One region of the Paenibacillus odorifer genome, then DNA from elsewhere that is predicted to be linked to it. Evidence: riboswitches for the same ligand, from Rfam matches in the RefSeq annotation. Region 1 holds a riboswitch; each other region holds the start of a gene.
What was found. A riboswitch is a leader RNA that binds a small molecule or an ion and turns the genes downstream of it on or off. The one in region 1 is predicted to bind cyclic di-GMP.
Positions count from the first base shown of each region.

Region 2: another riboswitch for cyclic di-GMP. It lies ahead of PODO_RS29020 (NPCBM/NEW2 domain-containing protein); the one in region 1 lies ahead of PODO_RS30860 (choice-of-anchor A family protein).
Region 3: another riboswitch for cyclic di-GMP. It lies ahead of PODO_RS30840 (anti-repressor SinI family protein); the one in region 1 lies ahead of PODO_RS30860 (choice-of-anchor A family protein).
Region 4: another riboswitch for cyclic di-GMP. It lies ahead of PODO_RS03150 (transglutaminase-like domain-containing protein); the one in region 1 lies ahead of PODO_RS30860 (choice-of-anchor A family protein).

Region 1 is NZ_CP009428.1:545,136-552,784, reverse strand. It holds gene PODO_RS02400 (Gx transporter family protein) at 1-25, opposite strand, end outside; gene PODO_RS02395 (NusG domain II-containing protein) at 9-398, opposite strand; gene PODO_RS02390 (alpha/beta hydrolase) at 1,218-2,153, opposite strand; gene PODO_RS30860 (choice-of-anchor A family protein) at 2,301-4,358, opposite strand; cyclic di-GMP riboswitch class I at 4,467-4,557, opposite strand; gene PODO_RS02375 (YhjD family protein) at 4,950-5,447, shown strand; gene PODO_RS02370 (ASCH domain-containing protein) at 5,645-6,058, opposite strand; gene PODO_RS02365 (MarR family winged helix-turn-helix transcriptional regulator) at 6,386-6,799, shown strand; gene PODO_RS02360 (SDR family oxidoreductase) at 6,813-7,634, shown strand.
Region 2 is NZ_CP009428.1:6,644,827-6,652,475, reverse strand. It holds gene PODO_RS29045 (sensor domain-containing diguanylate cyclase) at 1-679, shown strand, start outside; gene PODO_RS29040 (leucine-rich repeat domain-containing protein) at 695-1,546, opposite strand; gene PODO_RS29035 (Crp/Fnr family transcriptional regulator) at 1,682-2,365, shown strand; gene PODO_RS29030 (EAL domain-containing protein) at 2,421-3,404, shown strand; gene PODO_RS29025 (hypothetical protein) at 3,515-4,087, shown strand; cyclic di-GMP riboswitch class I at 4,245-4,331, shown strand; gene PODO_RS29020 (NPCBM/NEW2 domain-containing protein) at 4,590-7,649, shown strand, end outside.
Region 3 is NZ_CP009428.1:423,580-431,228, reverse strand. It holds gene PODO_RS01875 (hypothetical protein) at 1-1,121, shown strand, start outside; gene sipW (signal peptidase I SipW) at 1,123-1,713, shown strand; gene PODO_RS01865 (TasA family protein) at 1,804-2,412, shown strand; gene PODO_RS01860 (helix-turn-helix domain-containing protein) at 2,582-2,911, shown strand; gene PODO_RS30840 (anti-repressor SinI family protein) at 3,019-3,174, opposite strand; cyclic di-GMP riboswitch class I at 3,202-3,286, opposite strand; gene PODO_RS01855 (2-oxoglutarate dehydrogenase E1 component) at 3,757-6,624, shown strand; gene odhB (2-oxoglutarate dehydrogenase complex dihydrolipoyllysine-residue succinyltransferase) at 6,677-7,649, shown strand, end outside.
Region 4 is NZ_CP009428.1:723,538-731,186, reverse strand. It holds rRNA gene PODO_RS03155 (16S ribosomal RNA) at 1-1,227, opposite strand, end outside; gene PODO_RS03150 (transglutaminase-like domain-containing protein) at 1,595-2,404, opposite strand; cyclic di-GMP riboswitch class I at 2,418-2,498, opposite strand; cyclic di-GMP riboswitch class I at 2,573-2,655, opposite strand; gene PODO_RS03145 (class D sortase) at 2,769-3,434, opposite strand; gene PODO_RS03140 (GtrA family protein) at 3,537-3,944, opposite strand; gene PODO_RS03135 (glycosyltransferase family 2 protein) at 3,931-4,911, opposite strand; gene PODO_RS31785 (phospholipid carrier-dependent glycosyltransferase) at 5,009-6,787, opposite strand; gene PODO_RS31780 (glycosyltransferase 87 family protein) at 6,777-7,649, opposite strand, start outside.

The DNA of each region.
Region 1 (7,649 bases):
CAGATTCACTACTGGACATAGGCATCTATATCATCCTCCCCCGACGCACTGGTGATTTCGACTAATACTCTATGCGGTAGACAGACAATCGTCTGTTTGGGCAGGGTAATAAAACCAAAACCTAGGCAAACTTTATCAGCGCAATCGGCATCGTACATTTCAATCCCGTAATCATGCACCTTCAAAATGTTATAGCCGCGTTCCGTGCGGACCTCAATGGTTTGTTCTTCTTTTGTAAGCTTTACCGTTTTAAATAACTCACCGTCCACCGTTACATTGGCTATGAGATTTTTACCGGCCCCACCTTTGTCATCATTGTCCGAAAACCATCTCGGTACGAGAAAAGCGAGCGCAGCAATCAATACGATGGAAATCAGCCACACATCTGCGCGTTTCATAAAAATCTCCCTTATTTTTTAATTAAAATCCAGACTTATTAATTATAACGGTCTACCCTCAATCCTTCAATCAATGTTGGAGTTTATTGTCAGTTTTAGAGAGCTGTTCACAAAATAGGCACGCAAAATAACCCCAGCAGACACAAGCCCTTCGTCTCTGGCATTTTCAGTTGTAGTTTGTAGCGTTTGCAAAAATATCCAACTTACATTTTAGCCCATTTGCACCGAGATCGCCCATCTCCTCTGGTTTACTAGCTTTTCCGGAATAATTCACAATTAACCCAATTTAAGTTACTTTCAAAATCTAAGCGCTCCTTATCGAGGTTTGTTCCTCTCTAGAATCAAATAAACCTTATCTTGGAATTCATTATTATATTTGCCTTTTAAACAATAGTGTGTTATATTTATATGGTATTTGTTTTTCGATATATTGAATATCCCCACCAAGAAGATGTCAGGCCGACTATTATACACATCGGCATTTTGGACAAAGAGGCTTTATGTTTTCTTGCAGTACTCTTCCTTTTTATGAGATTAAATTCGAAATATAGCATTCCGATTCACACTGGCGCGGTCAATGGAGCCGCAAGGGCAAAAGAGAGGTAGGGCTTTTGTCGTATTGGAAGGATTATTCTCGCCACACGGCTGCTGGAAATAACAAGGAATCAAGACACCCGTTACTCACGAACGGCGGGGGATGAATATAACGAGAAAGCATGACGGTACGATCCTTATTCAAGGACTACGTCATGTGTGGAAAAATATAGGCGCCCGATAACCGCTACCTAGCGGATATCGGGCGCTGTCTACGTTCAGGACTTATTTTACATATCGGCTTACAAAAGCTGTTACTACATCTATATACCCCGCCTTATCCGTATCATAAGACAATCCATGCCCCGCTTGCGGCACTATGAGCCTCTCCTTTGGACTCTGGCATGCCTCATACAATTCATTCATCATAGCAAAAGGTACAAAGTTATCCGCATCCCCGTGAATAAAAAGAATCGGAACCTTCGCTTTCCGCACTTGTTTTAATGCAGAGGCTTCACCAAAACCATACCCCGCCTTCAAGCGGGTGATTAGACTTGCACTTTGAACGAAAGGGAAACTTGGCAAACGATACATGCGCCGTAGTTGGTAAGATAATTGTGCTTTTACTGAGGTATAAGCGCAGTCCGCAACAATAGCTTTTACCTGCGGCGGAAGATCTTCCCCTGAGGTCATTAGCACTGTAGCACCGCCCATAGAAACACCGTGAAGCACAATTTGAGCACTAGACCCAGTCTTTTTAATCATGTATTCAATCCATTGCAAATAATCTTTTCGTTCCGGCCAACCAAAACCAATGTAATCCCCTGCGCTATCTCCATGCCCCCTTGCATCGGGAATTAGGATGTTAAAGCCTAAGTTCTCGTAGTAGATTTTGGCGTACGCCCCCATATCCTTTGCTTTACCTGAATAACCGTGGGCTAGAATGGCTGTGCGTCCCGCAGCACGATTAGATTGGAGTAAGAAACCTCTTAGTTTAAGTCCATCTGCAGATACGATCTCAATATTCTCGAAGCTCTGGCGAGAGACCCAATCCTTCCCCTCCCCCCAAGAAGCTCCGGCAACCGGAGGATCAGCCTTCAGATTAGGATTATTACTTAGAAATACCTTTGGCGCTCGTTTAATAGCAATACCATAGAAGAAAAATCCCACATAGATTAGAATCCCTATGATGATTACAGCGCTAATAATGAACCATATCAATTCACCTTCGCCATCCCCTCTTCATTTCTTTTGCAACAAGAGTATACCATCTACTTAGAATGCACCAAACTATCGCAATCATGACATACAAATAGAGCCGCCATCAGGACACCCCCCGAAAGCGACTCTATGTTGCTCTACCGTTTATTATTTATTCTTTTTGGAGAACTTGGTTCTCATTAATAATCCGATAAGTGCAAAACCTAAACCTGCTACATAGTAAGGTGCAGGACTTGATTCACCCGTTTTTGGCAATTCCTTCACAGGCGGCTTACCTAATGGGATCGTATCGTCCACTACGATGATTTCATCAGGTGTTGGTGTTGGCGTTGGTGTCACTGCCGGTACCGGACCTAATGGGATCTCATCATCATCAACAAGTACTTCTGTGCTATTCGACGGTGTTGGTACTGGCGCTGGTGTCGGCGAAGCTACAGGCCCAAGCGGCACAGGATCTTCTGCAAGAACTATAGTGCCAATTACGGATGATGGCGTTGGTGTCGGGAACACCGAAGTCTCTGGTGTCGACGTTGGTGTTACCTCTGGAGTTGGTGTTACCTCTGGCGTTACCGTCGGTGTCGGTGTTGCTTCTGGTGTTGGCGTTGGTGTCGGCGTTGGCGTCACTGTCGGCGTTGGCGTCGGTGTTGGCGTCGGCGTTGGTGTCACTGTCGGCGTCGGTGTCACTGTTGGCGTCGGTGTTGGTGTCGGTGTCGGTGTCGGCGTCGGCGTCACTGTTGGCGTCGGCGTTGGTGTTGGTGTTGGCGTCGGCGTTGGTGTCACTGTCGGCGTCGGTGTTGGTGTCACTGTCGGCGTCGGTGTCACTGTTGGCGTCGGCGTTGGTATTGGCGTCGGTGTTGGTGTCGGTGTCGGTGTCGGTGTCGGCGTCGGCGTCACTGTTGGCGTCGGCGTTGGTGTTGGTGTTGGCGTCGGCGTTGGTGTCACTGTCGGCGTCGGTGTTGGTGTCACTGTCGGCGTCGGTGTCACTGTTGGCGTCGGCGTTGGTATTGGCGTCGGTGTTGGTGTCGGCGTCGGTGTCACTGTCGGCGTCGGTGTCGGTGTTGGTGTTGGCGTCGGTGTCGGCGTCACTGTTGGTGTTGACGTAGGCGTTGGCGTCGGTGTTGGCGTCACTGTCGGCGTTGGTGTCGGACATGGTGTTGGTGTTGGCGTCACTGTCGGCGTTGGCGTTGGTGTCACTGTTGGCGTTGGCGTTGGTGTCACTGTCGGCGTTGGCGTTGGTGTCACTGTCGGCGTTGGCGTTGGTGTCACTGTTGGCGTTGGCGTTGGTGTCACTGTTGGCGTTGGCGTTGGTGTCACTGTTGGCGTTGGTGTCGGCGTTGGTCCAGGTTCATCACCATCGTATGGATAGTGGTGAAATTCACCACCACCAGTCCCTTTGAGTGAAGCCGCCACTAAAGTACCGTTAATCTGACCATTAATAAAATCAACATGAGCATAGGGGGCAAGTATGCTTCCCATTACACCTATGCCTGCCATATCCAGATACGCAGCTTGGCTAAAGTTAAGCAAAATTTTCTTGCTGTTCAACACGTTATTAGGTAGAAATCCGAAGTTTTTCATTTTTACGTTAGAACCATCAATATTAATAATTGCTGTAGATCCTGAAGGAACATTTATTGTAATTCCATAGGTATTAGAGACGTTATCTCCTGGAACATTAAAAACATTGACCGCAGGATCTGTACCTGTCAGGGTAAGACTGCCATATTGGTACACTGTTGTTCCATTCGCCGGCAATGCTGCAAGTTCTGCTGATTTGTCCTTCAAAGACTGACCTACGGCTGAAAAGTCAATCGTACTCCCCTGTCTTTTTGTACCTCCCTTGAGGAGCGTTACATTCCCTGAAAAATCTCCCCCGTGCACGATATTCCCATAAACAGTACCTCCGTTGAAAGTAAGATTCCCTCCAACAACAAGTGTGTCAGTCAAGGAAACCTCAGCAGCGGTCAACCTATCTCCAACACTATAGTTGGTTAAGTTAACGTTACCTCCAGCAGCAAACCTTCCTTCCGTATCCGAAACCGTTGTTATATCCCCTAGAATAAACACGTTGTAGACCCCTGCAATTCCCAATGTAGAAGAACTACTAGCTCCAGCAACTCCAGCTCCTAATGAGGAAAGCCCACTACCTACCGTCAAAATCCCAGCTAATACAAGCGAGAGTAACGGTCTTATTCTTCTTTTCAAATGGCACACCTCCTAAAACTATGATTTATATTAATCAGAATAATTACCAGAAACTCTAAAGGACCTAACAACAAAAAAGACCGCCAAAAAGAAGTGGAATTCCCTTCTCATGGCAGTCGGACGGTCATTGTGCCTTTAAGACACTTTAGACTCCTGGACTTTGCGTCCCGCCCTTTCAGACGGTTTGCTATTATCATGACTATATATATGTATTACACTGCAAGTCCAGAACTGGTAGCCGAAGCATTCTCTCCAATAACCGTCTATGACTTTTAATACTTTTTGAATTAATAACAGTTTAGCGCCCGACACCCACAATTGTCAATCAATTCCTTTCGATGATTCCGCTCATTATTACCATACAAAAAAAAGCGCCTAAAGGCGCTTCGCATAAGGTTTTTCATTAAATTTTAAAGTAACTGTATATAGCCCAATATGGATATCCATAAGGGAACACTCAGAATTAAACCAAAAAACAATCCACGCTGGAGGCTGCCCTCTTTTTCCATCATAAATTCTCCTTTATGTACGTCCGATACATTAATTTTTATTATTACAATTTTAATATAATTTATTCTTCGTTATTTAGTTGTGAATTTAATCACATTGGATAAGCTGTTTAGAAATACCATTGATTATTTTTGGAATATCGGGGTAGAATACGAATATACGTTCCTATTAGAGGTGATGAGATTCATGCATAGAGCAGAAAGCAGGGACAACATGCTGGTGAAATCTTATTTATTGCTTCCGATGATTTTATCAGCTTTCGAACGGGACTCCGCCATTTTATCTACACACTTACGAACACCCGCCCCTTATCTGGAGGTGCTTGGAACAGCTGCTGCAGTAGCTACAACAGATCTAAGGGATGTTCGTGCAGAAATGAGAAGACGGGGAATCAAGGTGTATGAGCAAAACAGACTTAATACGGGAATTGAAGCCAAGTATATATGTCGTGGCTATCACGAACGAATGCTGCTGTTGAATGACATTGTTGCGGCTCAGGCTGCCATCCATATGCGCAGATACCTAGGGCTGGATATTTCCTCTTTTAAGAGTTACGAAGAACAGTATCAGATTAAATAAAGCTGTATAGAAGCCGCTCTACTCTCCCCCCAATCAATTAGTGAACAAAAAAATAGGCCTTACCATGGGAGTTGGCAAGACCTGAGAGAGATATACCACAAAACACTGGGGGGTGTTTGGTGTCTTCAATATATACCTCGAACCTGAAAAAAAGCTGATAGGCACATAAAAATTACATTAAAAATATCATTCGCCGTTCAGAAGTGATCCGAATGCTCCCACAAGCTTAGCCGACCTTTGGCTGGAATTGGATGGCGCAGTGAGTGAACCTCTTCAAGCTTCCAGGCAAAACGTCCTTCGCTATAGTCGCCAAAATCATATTCGTTCCCATTGATCCATTCCCTTAAATCCACCTCTGGAGTAACCACATAACATCCCGCGAGCTGACCTGTAGCAATAATAGCTCCTGTAGGCAAATTATTCGCTGTATAGCCATGTTTCGCCAATACTGCTTTGTACGGTTCCTGTTCACAAATCTTTTTGTCAATCCTCATTCCGGCATGGATGCCTAACTCGCCGCGGTAGGCTGTTCTCCATGAACGAGTTTCAAACTCTTTTTCACCAAGAGCAATTAAGGTCGCCCAAGGCTGCCGTATTGTTATACACCGCATGATATTTATCCCCTTTGTTTATGTTGGACGTTTGTCACGGATGCCACGGATCTCGATCTCGCGTTGTGTAATCTTGCTCTCCTTGACTTGATAAATAATCCCAACCGTTTGGTCGATACTCATTTCCATGATTGATCGCCTCTAAAAATAAGAACATTCATTTTTATTATATACAAACAAAAGTTCTAAATATCAATATTATTGACATTCACCTGTAACTCCCCACAATTTAAACAAATAAAATAATTAAAATTGATAAAGGAGAATATAGTTTGTATACTAATCAAGTAGTTAGTGTGCAAACTATTTAAAGAGGGGAATTAATTTATGGACAACCCAGGACAGTTATTAATAAGAGTAAGTCTTGAAATGAAAAAAAGCTTAACAAAAAAACTTTTACTTTATAATGTAACAGCTCCTCAATGGGCAGTATTAAAAGATATATCTATTCATTTAGAAGGAACAACTCCAGCTATGATTGCAGAGCGAACTTACTCGGATCGCCCTACAATAACGGGTATACTCGAGCGACTTAAAGCAAAAGGACTTCTGGACATTAGAGATAATCCAAATGATAAACGATCAAATCTTGTATTCATTACAGATTCGGGAATGATAATTAAGAGTCAAATAGAAGTTCTTAGTGACGAAATCATGGATAACGCACTTAAAAATATTTCTGAACAAGAAATGTCCACGTTTATGAACGTGCTTAAAACGATCTATTTAAATATTAGTTAGGGAAGTGAGACTTATGATTCTAATCACAGGGGCAACCGGTAATGTAGGACGTGAAGTGGTTAACGAACTAAGGAAAAGTGAAACACCTTTTAAAATTGCCTCCCATCGAAAAGACAGTGAGTATGTTTATTTTGATTTTGAAAATGCTGATTCTTTTCGTCCAGTGTTAACAGGAGTGAAAAAATTATTTTTACTGCGCCCTCCTCATATAGCTGACGCAAAAAAATATTTCCAACCCCTCATAGATATCGCAAAGGAAGTCGGAGTTGAACACATTGTGTTTCTATCTCTATTGGGCGTAGAGAAAAACCCAATTGTTCCACACCATAAAATTGAAAAAATCATTAAAAAATCAGGAATTCCATATACTTTTTTACGCCCAAGTTTCTTCATGCAAAACTTAATTTCTCAACATGGGGAAGAGCTACGTAAAGAAAAGGAGATCTATGTACCCGCAGGAAAAGGCAAGACTAGCTTTATCGATGTTCGTGATATCGGTACTGTAACAGCTAGAATCCTAACTGAGAATGGTCATGAAAATAAAGGTTACTCGTTAACGGGAACTGAAGCGCTAGATTACTATGAAGTAGCTGAAATTTTATCTGAAGAGCTAGGAGAAACAATCAAATATGTTAATCCATCAGTTCTTCAGTTTAGAGATAAAATGTTAACAAAAGGAATTCAAAAAGAATTTGTGACTGTTATGATTGGAATTTACTTCACTGCAAAAATTGGATTAGCCAAAAAAATCACGCCCGATTTACAAATATTACTTGGTAAAAGACCCATTACATTCAAAGAATTTGCACATGACTATAAGTACGAATTAGTTTAATCATGGTGGTTTTTT
Region 2 (7,649 bases), 710 kb from region 1:
TATTCTCGTACAGATGGGCAAACGTATTGATTATGAGCTAGAGTTACGATCTGCGAAGAAGCAAATAGAAGAGGCCTATTGGGAAAAAGATCAGGCGCTGGCAAAGCTCAAACAAATCCACCTTGAAATCGAGCAAAAGCAAGCTGAATTGCTGGAGATGAATGCCGTTTTAGTAGAGCTATCTACTACAGACAAGCTTACTGGATTAAAGAATAGAAGGTTCCTGCAAGAAAAGCTGGAAGAGCAGATTGCAGCGTATCACCGTGATCAGGCGCCTTTTTCATTATGTATTTTAGATATTGATCACTTTAAAAATGTGAATGATACCTACGGTCATCAGATGGGTGATTATGTCCTGGAGAAATTGGCGAGTATCCTGAAATCCCAATCTCGTAAAGAAGATATCGTAGCTAGGTATGGTGGTGAGGAGTTTATCCTTCTGCTGCCTAATATAGATTCATCGGATGCCAAGGCTATAGCGGACAATTTGCGGCAATTCATTGCCAGCTCCACTTGGGAGATTGGCAGGGTTACGGTAAGCGTCGGCATAGCTACTTTTGAAGCAACCGATACAGACATCACTCTTCTGGAAAAAGCTGACCATGCGCTTTACGCTTCGAAAGAACAGGGGAGAAATCGCGTTACGCATATTATGGATTTGAGTGAAAAGCTTCTTTAATCGGAGGCTTTTTTGTTATTTATAAACGATACATCCTCTTTGCTCTAATTGCTCTAATAATTCTGTTCTTCTTAAGCTGTGATTCCATCTTAAATCCAGTTTCTCTAATCGTCCAAGTTGTAGAATCGAATCCGGGATTTCTTGCAGATTATTATCTCTTAAATCAAGCTCAACAAGGCTGCTTAATTGACCTATTTCCTCAGGAAGCTGATTAAGTTTATTTTTTCTAAGGTTCAGTCTTCTTAACTTGCTTAAATTACCGATAGATGAAGGCAGCTTAGTGATTCGATTATCACTTAAATCAAGTATCCGAAGTTCTTCTATAGCACCCAAATGTTCTGGTAACATGACCAGTTGATTACCATAGAGATGGATCTCTCTTAGCCCTTTTATTTGTGTGATCGAATCAGGTAAACATTCTAGCTGATTATAATAAAGCCGCAATTCAATCAGACTGCTCATTTCGCCTATACGGGCAGGCAATTGCTTGAGATGATTATCTGTTACGTTCAGATACTTAAGTTTCTGGAGAATACAGAGCTGCTCCGGCAGCTGTTCGAACTGATTATTGCTTAGGTATAGAAAAGAATCCAACCCCTGCAATCCGCCAATGCTCTCCGGCAACACCTTCAGCCGATTATGGCCTAAATCCAGCATTCTTAGGTGAACTAAGCGACCGATGTTCTCGGATAACTGTTCGATTTCATTGCCCGCATAATTAAGTACCTCTAATTCGTCATGAAGGAAGAGCTGATCGGGAATCTCTTTAATATGATTGTTGTACATGCTCAGTTCTAGTAGCGGATTGCTCTCAAACACGACATCTGGCGTTTCAATAAGTCCTTTTCCGTCAAAATTATATTTCATGAATGGATCTCCTTTGTAATTTGTATTGGCATCAAGCCTATGTGACAACGTTACGATAGAATATAACAGGATGATGATTTATTATCAGTATGTTGGCATACAAAACTATGGAATGTGTTAGAAAGGAATAATGAGATGGAAGCTTCTTTTTGGACTGGCACTCGCTTTTTTCAAGGTTTACCCTCGGAGAAGATCGAGGCGGTCTCAGGATTATTCACTTATAAGGCATATTCTAAGGGGACCCTGGTGTTTGCAGAAACAGATCCGGGGGATTATGCCTACATTATCTATTCGGGGATTATAAGGGTGTACGCTACCACGAAAGGGAAAGAGCATACCGTAGATCTTTTTGGAAAAGGCGATTTCTTTGGCGATCTGGAAGTGATCCATCCCTCCAATATAAGAGTGCTGTCTGCGGTGGCTATGAATGATACTGTATTATTTGAGATTAAACATGAGCTTTTTAAGCAGATGCTTGCCGATTACCCGTTGATTAAGGAGCAATTGATGCTGCTGCAAATGGACCGTTTATTTTTATCGAATCGGTTATTACATGAAATGAAATTTCATGATGCGAGAGCGCGTGCGATATTTACGCTGAGAAGACTATACCAAAGATTTGGAGTAGAGGAGCAAGGCAAACAGAGGATTGATCTTCGATTGACCCATCAGCAGTTCGCGGATATGATCGGAACGTTAAGGGAGACGGCTACCCTTGTGCTTAAAGATCTGCAAGAGCAAAAGATTATTGAGATTCAACATCAGCAGATCACCGTGTTAGACGCGACATATTTACTGGAGTATACGGATTTCGATTGAGAAGAGCCGTTCCGGGATCTTTTTCAGAGAATCGATTATTAAAGGGGTTATGAATATGGCTTGTAATCATTGTGTAGTAAGAGAGCTGAATTTTCAAATCAAGCCTCATGGTGAGCTTAATCTTAGGGTTTTACCTGAGGTTATTCATCACTTGAGTAGAAGTAATACGATACATAAGTTAGAAGAAAATGTGATTACGATTAAGGAAGCTGAAGCGCGAGATCTTCTAGATTTCTGTAACGATCATATGGAGTCCGGGAAAATTGAATTTCGTATAGATGACCAAGCATGGAGACCTCTATCCGAGATGTCTACTGTAATGGATATGAAGTGGATTGATGAGGTTATCACTAAGGGTCTTGTTACTTGTTACTTCCAACCGATTGTGAACGTAAGGGAAGAGATTTTTGCATACGAGCTTTTATCGAGATTTAAAAAAGAAGATGGATCCCTTATCTATCCTAATGAGATCTTTGCGGCAGCACGGAATCGTGGGCGTTTATATGCTTTAGACCGGTTATGTAGAATGACTGCCGTAAAATATGCTGCGCCCTTAAATAAAAAAACGTTTATTAATTTTATCCCTACATCAATTTACGCTCCAGAGTTCTGCTTAAGATCAACGGTTGAATTGGCTAATCAATTAGGTGTCGATCCCTCTCTTTTTGTCTTTGAAGTTGTTGAAACGGAGAAAGTGGATGATCTCGCTCATTTGAAAGCTATTTTAACATATTACAAGGATCGGGGATTTGAATACGCTTTAGATGATGTTGGGGAAGGCTTCAGCACAATCGAGATGTTATTGGAGCTTAAACCTCATTACATGAAGTTAGATATGAAATATGTTCAAGGCGTGTCCAGTGATCCGAACAAACAGAAAATAGCTAAACAATTTTTAGAAAAGGCTTTAGAAATCCAATCTGTTCCTTTAGCAGAAGGTGTGGAGTTTAGAGAGGACTTTGAATGGCTTAAGCAGAGTGGTTATCAGTTGTTTCAGGGATATTTATTTGGAAAGCCTGATCCTATTCCCAAACAGTAATCCTAATGAGTATATATCGGTCCAGAGGATGAGATGAATTTCAGGTCAGAGTCTGAGTACAGCCAACCCCCGGGGTTGTATAATTTAGGTAATTTGAAAAGGGGGACGGGATGGATATGAAATGGCATCAATTTGTAACGCGCTGGGCGGATTCTAGGGGCTTTGATGGACGAGAAATTGATTATCAATGGCCTTCTCCCTCATTTCCGGTCATCAGTATTCGTAGTAATTTAGGGCGATACTCAGGTCAAAAGTATGGTCATGGAAGTAAACCCCGTGTAAAGACAGCCGTTGGTTTAATCGCTATTGGAGATGTAGCTGTCGGATTGATTTCCATAGGTGCGATAAGCGTGGGCGTACTTTCCTTAGGAGCAATATCACTGGGAATGTGGTTAGCGATCGGAGCAATAGCACTTAGCTGGCTTGGCTTCGCAGTGGGAGCGATTGCGATTGCAGGAGTGGCTGTAGGAGCGATCGCAATCGCGGAAAAAGCGTTGGGGGCCATCGCCATAGGGGATACGGCGTTTGGTGCGATAGCGATAGGCAGGATCGCTGGGGGTGCCATAGCTATCGGACAATGGGCATATGGTGTAATCGCAGTTGGCGAACATGGTTTCGGATTAATTCCCATCACGGGCGATGTGTGGAATTGGTTCCGGCGTTTGTTCGGATCGGGGAGTTAAGTAGACCTCCAGTCCTAAAGGATCCCATTCTCTTCCGGAATATTCGATAAATAATATCTATCACATAAGAAAAACTAATTGCAATTACCTATACTCATTTCATACCAATTAATCATGCGATCAGATCTAGGCTTATGTTACTCTTTGAATGTATTCGAAACTTCATAGGCAAACCTATGGAAATGTAGGGACGCAAAGCTATAGGGACTAAGGTTATCATAACTATTGTCAGCCAGCTGCCAAAGAGTGTGTAACGCTTTTTGTTAAAATATAAGAAAGTATAAGTTATACACCTATACTTAATATCTTATATTTCTCGCTTAAACGCTTACCGTCCTTATAAGGACGCCGAAGGCGTTTATGCTTGTTAAGGTTTAATAAAAATTAAGTCTTAATTTTTAGGCGACTTTATACGCAATCAAGCTACTCTTTTGGGGTAGTTTTTTTTGTGCCCATTTTTGGGCACTGGAGAGATTCATATGACATCTGGGGGTAAGAAGAGATGAAGAAAATGATTGCGATCGCTACATCGGCGGCCATGTTGGCCAGTTTTTCGAGTGAGGCAGGTTATGCTTTAGCAAGTGAGGCAAGCAAGGTAAAGGTAACAAAAACAGTCGCGCAAAGTAAGGTCAACTTATTAAGCAACGCTTCGGTTATTCCGTTTGAGCTGTACGGCAAGGATGTTCTAAATGCCTATAATGAGGTTTTTAGAATGAATCCAGCAAATATTAAAACCATCACAAATAACGGTGGCAACTACTCAGGCTCACCTATAGCTAAGGCTATGGATGGGGATATGAGCACGCATTGGGAGACTGGCAAACCGAATAGTTCAACGTTTACGAATGAGGTTGTGTTTGTTTTCAATGAGTCCGCTGAATTAAATAGAATGGTATATGCCGCTAGGCAATCCGGTGCTAAGGGTAAAGGCTTTGCTCAAGAATTTGATATCTATGGCTCCACTACAGATGCGGGCGATTTCACACTCGTGTCTTCTGGGGAATATACAGGCTCAACCGGTGATGTAGTGGAGATTCAGTTTGTACCTACGGCCTTTAAGAGACTTAAATTTGTCTACAAAAAAGCAAACCAGGATTGGGCGAGTGCAGCTGAGTTTTCTTTTTATAAAGAGGATAGTGTCTCTGCTAAAATGAAAAATTTATTTACAGATGATACCTTGAGCCAAGTTAGTACAGCCTTTGATACGGCAGAGAAATTAACAGCTTTAGAAAATGAAGTACAAGCACATCCACTGTATGCGCAGTTTAAAGAAGAGATAGAGAATGCAAAGATCCTTTTGGAGAACCATCAGGTAGAGGTAACAGCAGCCAAGGTTTCGAAGCTAAAAGGGTATGGTACAGCCTATGAAAATGCCTATAGCCAAGCTTATAGAATGCCAAATGCAAACGTATCAAAAGTAACGGTGAACGGTGGAAGCTACCCAGGTACGAAGCCTGAATATATGCTGGATGACCAGCCCACTACGCATTGGGAAACGAACAAAAACAATGATGCAAGCTTCACGAATGAAGTCGTGTTTGAACTAGCGCAAGCGGAAGTGCTGGACAGAGTGGCTTTTTTGGCTAGAGATAACCGCAAAGGATTCCCAGAGGCTTTTGAAATCTATGCATCAGAGACGAGTAAAGGAGAGACCTTCCAACTTGTATCTAGCGGAACCGCGATTAGTACCAATGATTTTCTGGAATTTAAATTCGAACCGACGAAGTTTAAAAGATTAAAATTTAAGTTCACAAAAGCTAATATTAACAGACCTTTTGCGGCTGAATTTAGATTTTATACAGAAGATAAAGTAAGCGAAGCTGTAAATGGTATTTTCACAGATGGAACGATGAGTGCGGTTGTGTCTGCTTATAATAACGTTGCAAAAATCAATGAATTGGAGGAAGCGGCAAAAGTACATCCGCTCTATCCAATCCTTAAAGATTCATTGGAACTAGCTAAGAAGCTGGTTAATGGCGAGGTTCAAACCGAAGGTACCATCATAGAGGCCGAGCAGCGTGGAGATATGAATAAACATGCTCAGCAAAACCTGAGAATAGGCTTCGGCACGAACAACCAGCCTACAGGACTTGCGGCAATGCCTGGCGAGACCATCAATGTTTATGTGGATGCTGCTTCGGGTGATAAGTTGCCTTCTTTGATCTTTTCTCAACAAGAGGGAGCTTGGAATAGTTGGGCTAGGGGCGTACAATTGCGTGCGGGCAAGAACACTATAACTGTACCTGAAATTGCAACGACTAGTGCTTATGCTCATGATGTAACTAAGGGCGGCACCGTTTATATCGTAAATCCCTATACAGCTGAGGAGCAAGGGAAGGCGCCACTGATCCGCTTCGAAGGTTTAGAAAAGATTCCTTTTATGACCAAGACCACGGATCCAGAGCAATTCAAAACCTTCTTAATCACATACAAACAAAGACTGGACGAAGATAAAGCGGCTCATCCAAATGTTCAAGATCGCAAACTTATCGATGTGGTAGAAATGGCCAGCGATCATGTTATTTTTACAGGAACTGCGACTGAAGCATACAACAAATTTATTACGCAAGGAAATAACCCGCTGGATACCGTAACTGGGTATGACACCTGGATGAAAAGCATTTTTACCTTCTATGGCTTGGATGGCAGTAGTGAGATTCATGATGCCAAGCTAATTCGTGAGAATATTCGATTGATGCAGCCTTATGGTGCGATGTATGCAGCGGGAGATCATACAGGGATCCAACTTGGAACAGTAGGAACCATGTTAGGTGATTTTAACAAAGCTTATCCGGGCTGGGGACTGAATCACGAAATTGGGCATCGCTTGGCTATGGGTGAACGGGAATATGGCGAAGTAACTAATAATATGGTGTCTATGTTTATGTCTGTCGCGGCGAATTCGATAGATAATCGTATACCGTATGAATCAGATATCTATAAATATGTCCTCGAAGAAAATAAAGTGGTAATGAATCAGCAGGGCTTATTTGCACAACTCGGAGCCTATTGGCAGCTGGAGCTGGCACATCCGGGATACTGGACAGAGCTGACCAAGCTATATCGGGAGCGGAAGGTCACCCTTCCCAACGGTGACAATTCCAAGCAGCAGTATTTGGTGGAGTTCTCCTCCGAAGTACTGGGATTAGATTTAAGCAGCTATTTTGCCAGACATGGCTTCACTGTGAATCCTGAGACAAAAGCGAAAGTAGCCAAGTATCCGGCACCGCAAAAGTTATGGTATTTAAATAACTCGGTGATTAATTATGAGGGAACTGGAATAGTGGATAAAAATCTGGCCATTAAGGTTAATATCACACCTAACACCACGGCTAGAACGAACACGTTAAGTTTCAGTATAGATAAAGAGCTTAAGCAAGACTTTTTAGGATATGAAGTGTATAGAAATGATGTGTTAGTTGGTTTTACAGGAACTGACCAATTTGTGGATCAGAATGTAGATGCGAGTATCAACTATACGTACAAGATCGTCGGTTATGATAAAAAGCTGAACCCACTGAAGCCCGTACAGATTAAAGCCTTTAAGCCAGCCTTGTCTGTT
Region 3 (7,649 bases), 120 kb from region 1:
GAGGCTTTGGAGCTGCTGCGCAAACCACTAGCACGATTAGCTTTTGCGAAGTATTTCCGAATTCGATCAAGGCACTGCTTACAGAGTTCAAAGAGCATGTTAATCGAGCGCTCACTTTAAAAGAATCACTACAACCCTTTTCCTCATCAGCTAACTACTCGGACGTTTCGGGAATAGAAGGGATGTCGCTGGAAGAGCTTGATGTCGCTGCACAAGAGATTTCTTCGCAAATAGCGGCGCTTCAATCCCAAATAGATAGCGTTAACGAGCAACTGGCGGCTAACAGCCAAATTTGGAATCAAATCCACAATGAGCTAAGTGCAGCAGCAGCCTTACTCTTCCAGATAGGAGGATATATGACTTCTCTAGATTCAAACTGTCTAGAAATCAAGGATGAGCAATTTTTCAGAGATTTACAAAGCAGCCTGAATCAAAGCGGTGTGATCTCGGAATCCTTGAATGCTTCCTTAAATGGAGTTATTAGTTACCTAACCTCCATACACGATGTCGGTCTTCCATTCGCTTCGGTAGTTACCAGTGATGTTTATGGACAACTTGAATTACGCGAAGGAGAGTTCCCACAGCCGCTGCCATTCCTGATTACCTTCACTCAACCAGATGGCGTGATCTCTAGCGACCTCACCTCCACTTATGAAGCTCTAAATACCGAATTGACTAACCTTAAAGAATCGGCAACCTCAGGTATCACTACCCTTCAAGATAAACTCCAAATGATCAGTCAGACTCGCGAGCAAAAACTAGAAGAGCTTGAAAAAGCTCGGCTAGAAGAAGAGCAAGCAAAGAAAGAAGAAGAAGCGAAGAAGGAAGAAGAACGTTTGGCTGAGGAGAAAAAGCAACAAGAAGCCGAGGATAAAGCGAAAGCTGAGGCAACCCCTCCAACGTCAGGTGAAGCTGCTCCGGAAGCCCCAAATAAAGAACAACCTGAAGCCCCAGCCACTGACCCGGTTAAGCCGGAAATTGGTGAAGAGCTCACAATTCCAAAAGATGTTCCTCAGCAAGAGGCTCCACAAGAGACGCCAAAGGCGGAAGACAGTACGACTACCCCGCCGGTAGCAACCCAAGCTCCTTCGGACCCTCAACCTGAGAAAGGTGGAGAATAAGATGCGAATTAAAAAAATTATCAATAATACCTTATCGAGCTTAATGCTTGTGATCTTTATTCTGCTGGTGGCAGCCGTAGTGTTATCCAAGGCCTCCGGTGGTGAACCTGCTTTCTTCGGATATGAGATCAAAACCGTACTCTCAGGATCGATGGAACCAGGAATTCAGACAGGCTCAATTGTCGCATTAAAACCCGGAGGGGATATGAATCGTTTCAAACCAGGCGATGTCATCACCTTTAGGAACGAAGATAATCTGCTCATTACTCACCGGATTGTAGAAGCGACCGTCAATAACGCTACTGGTGAAGCTGTTTATCGCACTAAAGGCGATAACAACGACGCACCCGACATGAACCCAACCAGTTCTGCGAATGTTGTAGCTCAGTATACCGGGGTCACTGTACCCTATGTCGGTTACGCTATGAATTTCGCGGTTTCCAAAGCTGGAAGTGTAGTCCTCATGATCGTGCCTGGCTTGATGCTTCTGCTCTATGCTCTGTATACCTCTTGGAAGGCTGTAGCTGCATTAGAAAAGAAAAATACTGCCCTACTGCCAGCCTCACCGTCCCCAACAGAAACACAGCCCTAAGTTGATTGTCCACTTCCGCTTACGAACCGGAAGATACAATATATAAATTTTATAAAAAATTCAAACACAAATTTGAGGAGGAATTTTATTATGGGTATCAAGAAAACATTGGGTCTTGGCGTAGCATCTGCAGCACTGGGTTTATCATTAATCGGCGGAGGAACCTTCGCATACTTTAGCGACACTGCGCAAAGCACAGCTACATTCGCAGCGGGTACACTCGATCTGAACTCCGACCCTTCTGTCATCGTTAATATTCCTAACCTGAAACCAGGTGATACTGTAACTAAATCCTTCAAATTGAAAAACGATGGTTCGCTCGATATCGGATCTATCATTCTGAATACATCGACTCAAATCACGGATGCTAAAGGAGATAACTACTTGGATTTAGCCGAGTTCATTAAAGTTAAATTCCTTAGAAATAATGATAAAGGGGTACCTATCGTCTCTCCTGAAAATGTAGTTTATGAGACTACACTTGCTGCTTTAAAAAGTCAGCATCCGGATCTCGTAAAAAATACAGGTTGGGATCAACTCTTTACCGAAGCATCCGGTATTAAAGCCGGTACCAATGACAGCTTCTCCGTCCAATTCGAATTTGTGGAAAATAACCAAGATCAAAATATTTTCCAAGGCGATAGCTTAACACTGACTTGGGATTTCGTAGCTAAACAAGGTGCGAAAAAAGACTACTAAGATCAATAAAGTAATTTAATAAAATACTCGAAGAGCAGCAGATCCTGAATCCGGCCACGGATAAGCAGATTGCTGCTCTTCTCTTTACAATAAACTTTGTCCGATTTATTGATATTTGCTATACTAATAACAAAAATTACGGAGGGGCGTCAGCATAGTGCCACAGAATATGGGCCAACGTATCCAGCAGCTCCGCCTAGACAAGGGTTTCTCCCTATCTGAGCTTGCGGACAGAGCAGATGTGGCTAAGTCGTATCTTAGCAACGTGGAGAGAAACATCCAATCCAATCCATCCATCCAGTTTATCGAAAAGATCGCTGACGCGCTTCAGGTATCCATTCATGCCCTACTCTATGGAGAACCAAATGATGCAGAGGAATCACATTTAGATTCGGAATGGTTCCGATTGGTGCAGGAAGCTATGGACTCAGGCATTAGCAAACGCGAATTCAAAGAATTTCTGGACTATCAGAAATGGAAGCTCGATCAAAAGGATTAATACTTCCTACTAATCTGGTACGATCCTCTCTTCTACTAAATCATATCGAAAAAGGACACAGCGAAGAACCGCTGTGCCCTTTTTCGATATGTAACCCCTCTAATGTATTACTGCACGATCTGCACAGTTTTCTCATGAAAGAACTGGCGGATTTCATCTGCCTTAATGCCAGCCTTCTTAGCTGCTAATAATAAATGTACCCACTCTTGATCCAGATCAATAAACTGCTGTTCTCTGTTGCTACCCTGGTTGGACTTTTCCAAAAAATCTCCCCCTAAGATTTTACGTCCCCAGGCAATCCGGCTGTCATAGTATCTCTACCTTAGACCCGCGACTTTGTGCCCCTGCCTTTCGGCAAGTTTACCTTTTACTGGACCCTTTTCACGAAAGGATCTGCTTAAAAAACTATAAAATTACTATCTGCAATAACATTATACAAAAAGAAAGCGGAAAAGTGTGTCGATTCCTGGTTACTTTCTATTTTAAAAACGAAAAATAAAAGATTTTTTTTCAAAGATCTTGTCCGATTATCACGATACTCGTCCGTTACATAAAATAAATTGTACTAGCAAAATAAATATTTACTGACCTAATAGTTAAAAATAAGGATAATAGAATCATTTTAATAGGCCTTTAGAATGGGTAATGAGAAGAAACACCCTTCTTTTCATTAGAACAAGCTAACCTATACCATTTTGCGAACGTATTGGACGAAAGAATGAATTGATTACAGTGGCTGAAAGTAGCACAATAAGATGAGAAATGAAACCGCAATCATCACAGCTCCAGTAAGCGTTGACACAAAATGTCACGTATGGAGTTCATCCGTTAAGGAGGATGTATTCATGGCAGCCAAAGAGCCCTATAACGAATCCATTTGGAGTAAGTATTACGGACCCAATTTAGGCTACATTCAAGAAAGATATGAACAGTTTGTGAAAGATCCCTCCACCGTAGAAAATAATTATCGCGAGCTTTTTACAAATTCGGGACCCCCTCCCCTAACTCCGGATAGCGAACCGGCTCCTCAGCCGCGCATCTCGGGAGACACCGAATGGCTTAGAAAAGCAGTAAGAGCTTCCAAGCTAATCGCCAATATTCGTATATATGGCCATATGGCCGCTGAAATTGATCCGCTGGTACGCGATCAGAATCCCATGGCAAAATATCTTGAGCCTGAAACCTATGGGCTGACCCGCGAAGACCTGATTGCACTGCCTGCCACGCTTATATGGGAAAATGCGCCGAATGATGTGCATACCGGGTGGGATGCCGTGCAACGTATGCGTCAGGCATACACCAAGACTATCGCCTATGAATTCGGGCATGTGCATGAAGAAAAAGAACTGCAATGGCTAAATAGACAGGCAGAATCCACCAGCTCACCAGCACCCCTGAATAATACAGAACGCAAAGAGCTCCTGAACCGCCTGATTCAGGTAGAGCAATTTGAAACCTTCCTCCACAAGACTTTTGTAGGTCAGAAGCGTTTCAGTCTTGAAGGCAATGATGCTCTTGTGCCGATGTTAGACGAAATCGTACGCGCTGCTGCACATGACGGTGCAGAGCATATTTTGATGGGCATGGCGCATCGCGGTCGCCTCAACGTTCTTGCACATATTTTGGGCAAACCTTATGATATCATATTTTCAGAGTTTCATCATTCTCCGAACAAGGAGCTTTTCCCTTCCGAAGGCTCCACAGGCATTAACTATGGCTGGACAGGTGATGTGAAATACCATCTCGGTGCAGACCGTGCTGTCCGTGAAGGAGAAACCGTACGCACAAGAATAACACTAGCGAATAACCCAAGTCACTTGGAATTCGTCAATCCTGTCGTGGAAGGTTTCACTCGTGCCGCACAAGAAGATCGGAGCACTGCAGGACTGCCGAAGATTGATACCAGTAAAGCTATGGCGGTGCTGATGCATGGTGATGCTGCTTTTCCAGGTGAAGGAATTGTTGCAGAAACGCTTAATATCGGCAAACTTCAAGGTTATCAAAATGGTGGGACGATCCATATCATTGTTAATAACCGAATTGGTTTTACGACTGAAAGTGAAGATTCCCGTTCTACGCATTATGCGAGTGACATCGCCAAAGGGTATGAAATCCCGATAGTCCATGTCAACGCTGATGACCCAGAGGCCTGCGTAGCAGCCGTACGTTTAGCTAGCGCATACCGCCATCAATTCAAAAAAGATTTCGTAATTGATCTCATCGGCTACCGCCGTCATGGTCACAACGAAATGGATGATCCTGAAACCACACAACCTATTGTCTACGGCAAGGTTCGCAATCATCCGACCGTCTACAAGGTTTATGCAGAGAGACTGAAAAACGAAAAGGTTCTTACCGCCGAAGACGTGCAAAAGATGAATGCTGAAGCAGAAAGCGTATTGCAGCGTGCGTACGATAATATGAAGGAAGGCAATCATAAGAAAAAAGAACCCAAAGCCTTCATTCCTCTACAAACGGACCGCGCAGCGGCAAACACTACAGCGGTATCCATCTCCAGCCTGCAGGAGATCAATCGTGAACTGTTGACGGTTCCAGCTGGATTCCAGGTTTATCCGAAGCTGGAGCGCATTTTACAACGTCGTAAAGATGCACTGAATGAGGGTGAAAAGGTCGACTGGGCACTGGCTGAAACGTTAGCCTTCGCTACCATTTTGAAAAATGGGACGCCCATCCGACTGAGCGGTCAAGATGCCCAACGCGGAACCTTCGCACATCGCCATCTGGTGCTGCACGACAGTAAAACAGGAGATTTATTCTCTCCGCTACATCAGCTAAGCGATTCCCGTGCCTCCTTTGGCGTATACAACAGTCCATTGTCAGAGGCATCAGTATTAGGCTTTGAATATGGTTATAATGTGTTCGCACCGGAAACCTTCGTAATCTGGGAAGCACAGTATGGTGATTTCGCCAATGCGGGTCAGGTTATTTTTGACCAGTTCATTGCGGCTGGACGCGCCAAATGGACACAGCGCAGCAATCTCGTCATCATGCTGCCGCATGGCTACGAAGGACAGGGACCTGAGCACTCCAGCGGTAGGCTGGAACGGTTCTTGCAGCTATCCGCTGAGGAGAACTGGACAGTCGCTAATCTGACTACCGCTTCGCAATATTTCCATCTGCTGCGGCGCCAAGCAGCGTTATGCGGGCAGGAAGATGCTAGACCGCTAGTCATTATGACGCCGAAAAGTCTCATTCGGAATACGCGCAGCACTTCTGCCGGAACCGAGCTGGCTTCAGGACAATTCAAGCCTGTATTAGCTGAATCTTTGCTTGGCCAGAAACCAAGTGAAGTTAAACGGCTCGTAGTCTGCAGCGGTAAAGTCGCTATCGACATCCAAACAGAACTGGAAGCAGCACAGGATAAGGATTGGTCATGGCTGCATGTTCTTCGCCTAGAGCAGCTTTATCCGTTCCCGGAACAAGAGTTAAGCGAACATTTAAACTCCTTCAGCTCCCTTCAGGAAATTGTCTGGGTGCAAGAAGAGCCGAAAAATATGGGCGGCTGGAGCTATAGTGAGCCTCGGTTACGCGCCATCGCACCAAAGAATGCCGGCGTAAGATATATCGGCCGTCCGGAACGTTCCAGCCCGGCCAGTGGTTATGCAGATGTGCATAGCTTCGAACAACGTAGAATTGTAACAGAAGCCCTAAAATCAAATTCGAACGTACAAGCGGCTGTACCGTCCTCTTAAGAGGACGGTATCACAATAGCGTAAACCATTATGTTTGGGGAGGAAACGGCCTGTGTCAGAAATCTTAGTACCCGATCTGGGAGAATCCATATCCGAAGGAACCATCTACAAATGGCTGGTTAAAGAAGGCGACACGGTAGGTCAAGGCGATGTGCTCGCTGAGCTGGAAACGGATAAAGTCAATCTGGAAATTAGTGCAGAGGTGGAGGGTGTCATCTCCACCATCCTGCGTCAAGCGGGCGAGAACGTAGCCGTTGGCGAAGCCATCGGCATCATTGGAGCCGCAAGCGGCAGTACGCCGCAGGCCGCTGAAAGCGAAGCCGAAGCGCCTAAAGCGGCTCCGGCAGGCGGCAACGCAGTAGCAGCCGCCGCGCCTGTAGCCGCGCCCGAAGTGCCTGCAGCAGGTGGCGACAGCCACGCTGCATTGGCATCGCCGGGCGCACGCAAGCTGGCACGGGAGCGCGGCATCGACCTCGGCGAGGTTAGCGCCCGTGATCCTATCGGCCGGATTGGTCAGGCCGATGTGTCCGGTCATGGTGCAGCAGCGCCGCAGGCCGCTGCACCGGTAGCTCCGGCGCCGCAAGGCAAGCCGGAGCCAGCGAAGCCGGCAGCGAGCAAAGCCACGCCGGACGAGGGCAAAAACGTGGAGCGCAAGCGCATGTCGCGCAGACGGCTCACGATTGCCAGCCGCTTGGTCGAAGCGCAGCAGACCGCGGCCATGCTTACCACCTTCAACGAGGTGGACATGACAGCGATCCTCGACATCCGCAAGCGTCGCAAGGATGCATTTAAAGAGAAACATGAAGTTGGACTAGGCTTCATGTCCTTCTTCACCAAAGCCGTGATCGGTGCGCTTAAAACCTATCCACTGCTGAACGCCGAGATCGACGGTGAAGATCTGGTCGTTAAGAAATTCTACGACATCGGTATTGCTGTTGCAGCGAAAGAAGGACTTGTAGTTCCAGTAGTCCGTGATGCGGATCGGCTCAGCTTCCCGGAAATCGAGCGCCAAATTGGCGAGCTCG
Region 4 (7,649 bases), 180 kb from region 1:
ATAAGGGGCATGATGATTTGACGTCATCCCCACCTTCCTCCGGTTTGTCACCGGCAGTCACTCTAGAGTGCCCAGCATTACCTGCTGGCAACTAAAGTTAAGGGTTGCGCTCGTTGCGGGACTTAACCCAACATCTCACGACACGAGCTGACGACAACCATGCACCACCTGTCTCCTCTGTCCCGAAGGCCGCTGCTATCTCTAGCAGATTCAGAGGGATGTCAAGACCTGGTAAGGTTCTTCGCGTTGCTTCGAATTAAACCACATACTCCACTGCTTGTGCGGGTCCCCGTCAATTCCTTTGAGTTTCAGTCTTGCGACCGTACTCCCCAGGCGGAGTGCTTACTGTGTTAACTTCGGCACCAAGGGTATCGAAACCCCTAACACCTAGCACTCATCGTTTACGGCGTGGACTACCAGGGTATCTAATCCTGTTTGCTCCCCACGCTTTCGCGCCTCAGCGTCAGTTACAGCCCAGAAAGTCGCCTTCGCCACTGGTGTTCCTCCACATATCTACGCATTTCACCGCTACACGTGGAATTCCACTTTCCTCTTCTGTACTCAAGCCACCCAGTTTCCAGTGCGACCTCAGGTTGAGCCCAAGGTTTAAACACCAGACTTAAATAGCCGCCTGCGCGCGCTTTACGCCCAATAATTCCGGACAACGCTTGCCCCCTACGTATTACCGCGGCTGCTGGCACGTAGTTAGCCGGGGCTTTCTTCTCAGGTACCGTCACTCCGGTAGCAGTTACTCTACCGGACGTTCTTCCCTGGCAACAGAGCTTTACGATCCGAAAACCTTCATCACTCACGCGGCGTTGCTCCGTCAGGCTTTCGCCCATTGCGGAAGATTCCCTACTGCTGCCTCCCGTAGGAGTCTGGGCCGTGTCTCAGTCCCAGTGTGGCCGTTCACCCTCTCAGGTCGGCTACGCATCGTCGCCTTGGTGGGCCGTTACCCCACCAACTAGCTAATGCGCCGCAGGCCCATCCCTCAGTGACAGATTGCTCCGTCTTTCATTCTTCTCTCAGGAGAAAAAAGAAATTATCCGGTATTAGCTACCGTTTCCGGTAGTTATCCCAGTCTGAAGGGCAGGTTGCCTACGTGTTACTCACCCGTCCGCCGCTAAGTCATTTCGAAAGCAAGCTTTCAAAGTAACTCCGCTCGACTTGCATGTATTAGGCACGCCGCCAGCGTTCGTCCTGAGCCAGGATCAAACTCTCCAATTAGTATTGAAAAGAGCCATATGCTCATTTTGAAACATCTGACGAGAAAATTAATTCTCTAATTTTGGATATCACTTGCGTGATTTCCTACTCACTCGTTGTTCAGTTTTCAAAGATCAAGTTCTCGTTGGCGCCGTTTAATGTCTCAGCAGCAACTCTTATAATATATCATGTTGTTTTCAGAAATGCAAGCTTTATTTTTCGAAGCTTTTTATCAGCCTCGTCTGTATCGCCTGTACGCTGTCTAACAACGCTTACCTATAATACCCCAACTATTAATAGAAAAGCAACCCCTAATATAAAAATAAACAACTAGCTTAATAATTAAGCTAGTTGTTTATTTAATAGAGTTATGTTTCTAGCGGCGAATTTAATAGTATTTTGCCGCAGTATATTTGCTTGAGGCTTTAATTAAATCGGTTTTCTTATCACTCTTTGCAAGTCCTGCATCCACTGTAGTATCAATGGTAACCCACTTCCCATTAAGCAATACTTCGTTCCAGGCATGATATTGCGTAACGTAGCTTGTATTCCCCATTACCAACTTAGCAGGAACATCTACACTCCGCAGCATTGCGGCAAAAAGAGAAGCGTAATCATAGCAAATCCCTTTTTTAGTAGTCAATGTCTTATCGATGCTTGGAATATAATCAGTAGTTACACTATTAGCAAGAGAGTAGTCATATTGTACATTCGCAACTACATAGTTATAGATCGCTTTAACTTTCTCTTCGTCTGTTGTTTTGCCTTGTACTAATTGTTTAGCTTTGACAATCGCTTTATCAGAAGAACTCCATTTCACATTCTGTACGGAGCCCAAATATACGGAATTCGAGTCACTCATGGTTACGTCTACTACTTCGGAATATAACGCTTTGTATTTATTACCGGTTGTGTTCTCCAGAACCGAAACCTTATAAGTCCCATTTCCTTGTTGCAAAGGGAAGTCCTCAGCTTGTCCAGAAGCATACAAGTTATAAGTATAGCTGCTGTTATCTTTGGTGATCATGAGTTTGATTCTTTTATCTTTCGGAATATCATAGTTAATACCAATAACACCTTGAGCCACTTTGGATGTAATCAACCAGCTGGCATCTGCACTTGCAGCTTGAGCTGTACTTACCGGAACTGAAGTCATTAGGACGAACAGCGCCACCAGCATAAAATAAACCTTTTTCACGGATAAAACTCCTTTCGGTAGCTGGCTGCCATCCTTTCGGGAAGGCCCTTTAGCTTTGCGTCCCTACCTTTCGATAGGTTTGCCGTTATCGTATAAGCTCTATCTGTTCTAGCTTTACTAGATATAGTTGATAGAATCCATTTGAAACAAACAAAAAAAGCCTCTTCATTCGGTAGCTGGCTGCCATCCTTTCGGGAAAAGGCCCTTTAGCTTTGCGTCCCTACCTTTCGGAAGGTTTGCCGTTATCGTGTTTAGCTTTCATAGTATAATACTATCATATTTATAGTTGTGAACAAGACCTAATTTACTAGATTACCCATTATTTTATAAATATCTCCCGGTATTTGTGTTTTCTTGTCATTCACTATTCTCCTTTTGTTAATTTGGCATGAACAATCAGCCGATGCGTTGGATTCACTAGCGGATCACATGTAATCAGAGTAAGAATCTTATCCTTGTCATTCCCGTCAAGAACGGAGACATCACTCGGATCTACAACAGAAATATCGTATACCTCATAGTTAAACACCTGATCACTAGTCTTTACCGTGATAACATCCCCCACAACAACCTCATTCAATCTGTTAAACAAACGACCCGTAGTTCTAGCCCGATGCGCCGCGATTGCAGCATTTCCGATCTCTCCAAGGGGTGCCGTTTCTTTCATATGGGCTGCAGCATGTTTCATATTAGCTTTTGTAGCCCCTTCTAATACAGGCAGCTTCAAATCAATCTTACCGATTTCAATTAGTGCGATTACTTTGCCACCGACCTCAATCTCCGGTTCAGGCTTTTCTGTCTCTTGGGGTTGGGGCTGTGCCTGAGCATCCAGAACCGATTCCTCTGCTAACAGCTGAGTAACTTCAGCATACCTGCTCTTCAAATCTGGCTGGGGAGTACTATCGGCAGTGCTTAGTTCAGCCGTTTCTAATAACTTCTCCTGCTGCCTGTCGTTGTACCATTCGTTAGCTGTCGGATATAACATGATAAGTATCCCAGCCAGTATGAGTAGATAGGAGAATTTACGCAATGTTATTCACCTCCGTATATTGTTTCTATGGTTATATACAAATCAAGCAGAAACAGCTACTTGCCTTTAAGCATAGCAACTCCTTCTGCCTGAAATTAATGTTTAAAATACCCATTTACGACTTCCAAAGAAATTGATGATCACCGTGATAAATGTAACCAGCACCTTTGAGATCAAGACTTGAATACCTAGTCTGTCTGTCAACAGATGCATTAGCAGCAGTGATATTCCGAGCACTACCAGATTCAGCACGATAAACTTGACCAGCTGCACGCGGTCGAAGCCTTCTTTATTCCCCCGGTTGCGATCACGAAAGGTTACTTTTTTATTCAAAATAAAGCTATTCGCCGTACCTGCACTATAGGAGATCACCTGCGCCAATGCGTATACCATCCCTAGTGAATTCAACAATGTGAAAATCACAAAATCAATAAGCGTATTGAGCAAACCTACGGCATTAAATTTAAGGAACTGTATGAATGCAGCACGCAAGTTCTTATCTGACATCATTGTGGTCCTTCCGGCGGTCCAGTTGTTCTTCGTTCTGGTAGCCTTTAGTCTCACTAACAATGTATAGCGGTCTATCTTTAGACTCGTCATAAATCCGTCCGATATACTCCCCAATCACACCTAACAGCATCAGAACGATACCGTTAAAGAGCAGATTGACGCCTACAATGGAAGCCCAGCCCGGAACCGTCCAGGAGGTGAAAAATATCTTTTGAAACAAGACGAAAAATAAATAGAGAAAGCTAGAGAATGAAAGGAAGAATCCAATATACGTAGCAATCTTAAGCGGCTTATGTGAAAAAGAGGTGATGCCATCTAACGCAAAACGAATCATTTTCTTCAGCGGATATTTGGTTTCTCCGGCAAAACGTTCTTCCCGTTCATATTCCACCATAGTCTGCTTGAAGCCAACCCAGCTCACCAAACCTCGGACATAGCGGTTCTTTTCTTTAAGTCCCCGCAGGACATCACATACCTTACGGTCAATAAGACGGAAATCGCCTGTATCCGTAGGAATATCCACACTTGTCATACTGCTGAGCAGGCGGTAAAAAAGCTTCGCGGTGACCTTTTTGAACATCGTTTCTCCGTGGCGCTTCAGGCGTTTCGCATATACAACGTCGTAGCCCTCTTTCCACTTCTCGATCATTTGCAAAATGACCTCCGGAGGATCCTGAAGATCAGCGTCAATAACAACAACCGCTTGACCTTCGGCATAGTCCATGCCAGCTGTAATCGCTACCTGATGTCCGAAATTACGCGAGAAGTCAATCAGCTTGACATGCTCGTCTCGTTCACAGATCTCCCGAATCATCTGGGCGGAACGATCACGACTGCCGTCATTGACGAAGACCAGCTCATAAGTATCGCCGCACTCGTCCATTACTTTTTTCAAACGTTCATAAGTATGGCTAATTACTTGCTCCTCATTGAACATGGGTACAATCACACTATATCTGGCTTTCACCTTTATTCCTCCTACAAGCTTTTTGGAGCGTTACATCCATCTACACTTCATAATAACGCTGCATGCATAAACTTATTTTATAGATTTTTATTAAATCCTAGAAAACCCAAGTAGGGAACCAACGCAGCATATCCTTTACGTAATCTCCACTCACCTGCATCCCTGACAGTACCGGGTAGAAAGCGATAAAGAGCAGCAAAGCAACGGCTACATAGACATACTGTACGTAACGGGCCTCAGGGAATTTACTATCCAGCAACTTCATTATATATACAATACCAAGAATCATAAATGGTACCATAGCAAAATAATGGTAAATAAATGTTTCTCTTGGGACAAGCATCCACGGAACATATTGCGAGAAGAAGGCGATCCAGATCATGTAGAGGTTCTTATCTTTACGTTTCAGCGTAATCCACAGCGTTGCCAGCATCGCAAAAATACCCGTCCACCAGATAAGAGGATTCCCCATAGTCACTATACTGCTGACCTGACCTTCCGGCAAACCTTCACCGCCGCTAAAGAACCAGACCGGTCTCTTCATAAACGGCCATTGCCACCATGAGGAAGCAAAGGGATGTGTAGCTACAAGCTGACTGTGGTAGTTGTACATATTCTTTTGGGAATCAATCAAACCTTTTATAGTGAAGCCCTCTGCTGATGCAGATAACCCTGGCACAAAAGATAAGCTATAAATAATTACTGGAATAATTACAAAGAACCCGATACAACTAGCCAACGTAATAATAGTCTTTTTCCAAAAAGAATCTACCGCTTCACGACAGGTGCCCAGCAATTCCTTGTCTTTAATCTTCCCCTCGGCCAGCAGGCGTCCGGAGGCTTGGTATTCTCTGTAGCGTTCAAAAAGGGAGATAGCCAGCATAATGGCCAGCCCTGCTCCTCCATAGAGCACAATCCATTTCGAAGCTACGCCGATTCCGAAGAATAAGCCAGACCAGAATAACGGAATTAATGTTTTTCTCAAAGGCTGCTTGTAGAAATTCATTGTGTAATACCGCTGCATGAAATAGAACATCAACATAATGAAGAATACTCCGTATACGTCAATCGTGGAGATTCTTGTCTGTGTGAAATGCATGAAATCCAGTGCAAACAATCCTGCCGCGAGGGCGGCGTATTTGCTTTTCTTAAACAAACGCAGCGCCATTACATATATGAGAGGTAACATGGCAACTCCGAACAAGGTTCCGATAATACGCCAGCCGAATGGATTGACCCCGAACAGCTCCATCCCTATGGCAATTAACAACTTACCAAGCGGTGGATGCGTATTCTCGTAAGGCACAATCCCGTGTGTATATTCATAAGCTGTTCGCGCATGATAGATCTCGTCAAAATAAGTGCTATTCATAAAGTTAGAATATTCCGGAATGAGCGACTGCTCGTCAAAAAGATTGGCCGCTGCTCCTCTTTTAGGAACTGCGTTAGCATCCGGTGTCACACCGGCAATAGGAAGAGGTTTTCTTCCCCCCCCCTGCTCATAAAAAGCCATTTCGTTCAAAGTGAACCCTGGAGAGGTAACTGTAAACTTCACATATCTCGCAGTAACGTTCAGGGGTTGGCTTTTCCAGATGAAGACATTCCCGACATCCTCACTGACATCCATCGGACTGCTCCAGACCTCAGGATTGTCGCTGAATTCCAGCTTGAACTTCCCCGTGCCTACGCCACCAAAGATATTGACCCGTTCCAATGGTTTACTCTGCCCCAAATCTACATAGAAGCTTTCACCACTGGCAGCAGGCTCCCATAAGGTCTCTGGAGATTTAGTAGAGCCAAGATTATATAAAGCAAGCGCTGCGTAAACGGCCGTAATAGCTATTAGGCATATCCAATCTATACGCTTAAACTTCATCGTTAGATCGCCCTCCCTTCTGATGCGGTTTAACTTGCCCGACAACTCTCAAATCTTCTTCATATTGTTCTTCCAGTGTAATTGGTGCTGGAAGAGGTTTTATACCCTTGCGGACATACACATCGTAACCGATATTCAGCATATAAAGCAGTAATGCTAGATTAGCTATAGCAGTCACTAATACGATTCCGTCTGCACCCGGGCTAACATCTGCATTCAGGTGGGATAAGGTGTACGCCACATTGATGTATTGCGTTAAGCTGAATCCGAGAAATAGCGATAAAAAGCGGCGGTCCCGACTTTCTATATAAGTAAACAAACAAAGAATAAGAGCAGGGAACATATAACGTTCATGCATTTTGGTGCCAAGCACAAAGACCACTACTATAAGCACCATGCCGATAAAATAGGATTTGGTCAGGTCCAAGCGATCCTTTTTAAAGGAATAAAATGCCGCAACAGCTACAGCCACTAAAATAAATATGAAGCCCCATACACGGTATGGAATGCCAAGCCAGGTTAGATCAAGGGATGACCACATCGGATCAGTCAGTGCATACAGATTAAATGCATTCACTGAAGAATACGGATAGGAAGATAACGTACTCTTGTAAAGATCAATAATCCCTACCAGACCTCCGTTATTCCAGAAAAATGGTGCCGCAAGCAATCCGAAGATCCCTAATCCATACAAAGCTCCGAATCCAAGCTGCTTCCAAGCGCGGTGATGATAAAAAGCAAACAACAATACCGGCGTGAATATCAACGCTTGCGGTTTAATTAGCGTCGCTAAGGCAAACAAAATTGCGGAGCGAACAAACTTTTTGTTCGCAGCGCCGTGGATACTGAGCAGCAGGAAGAT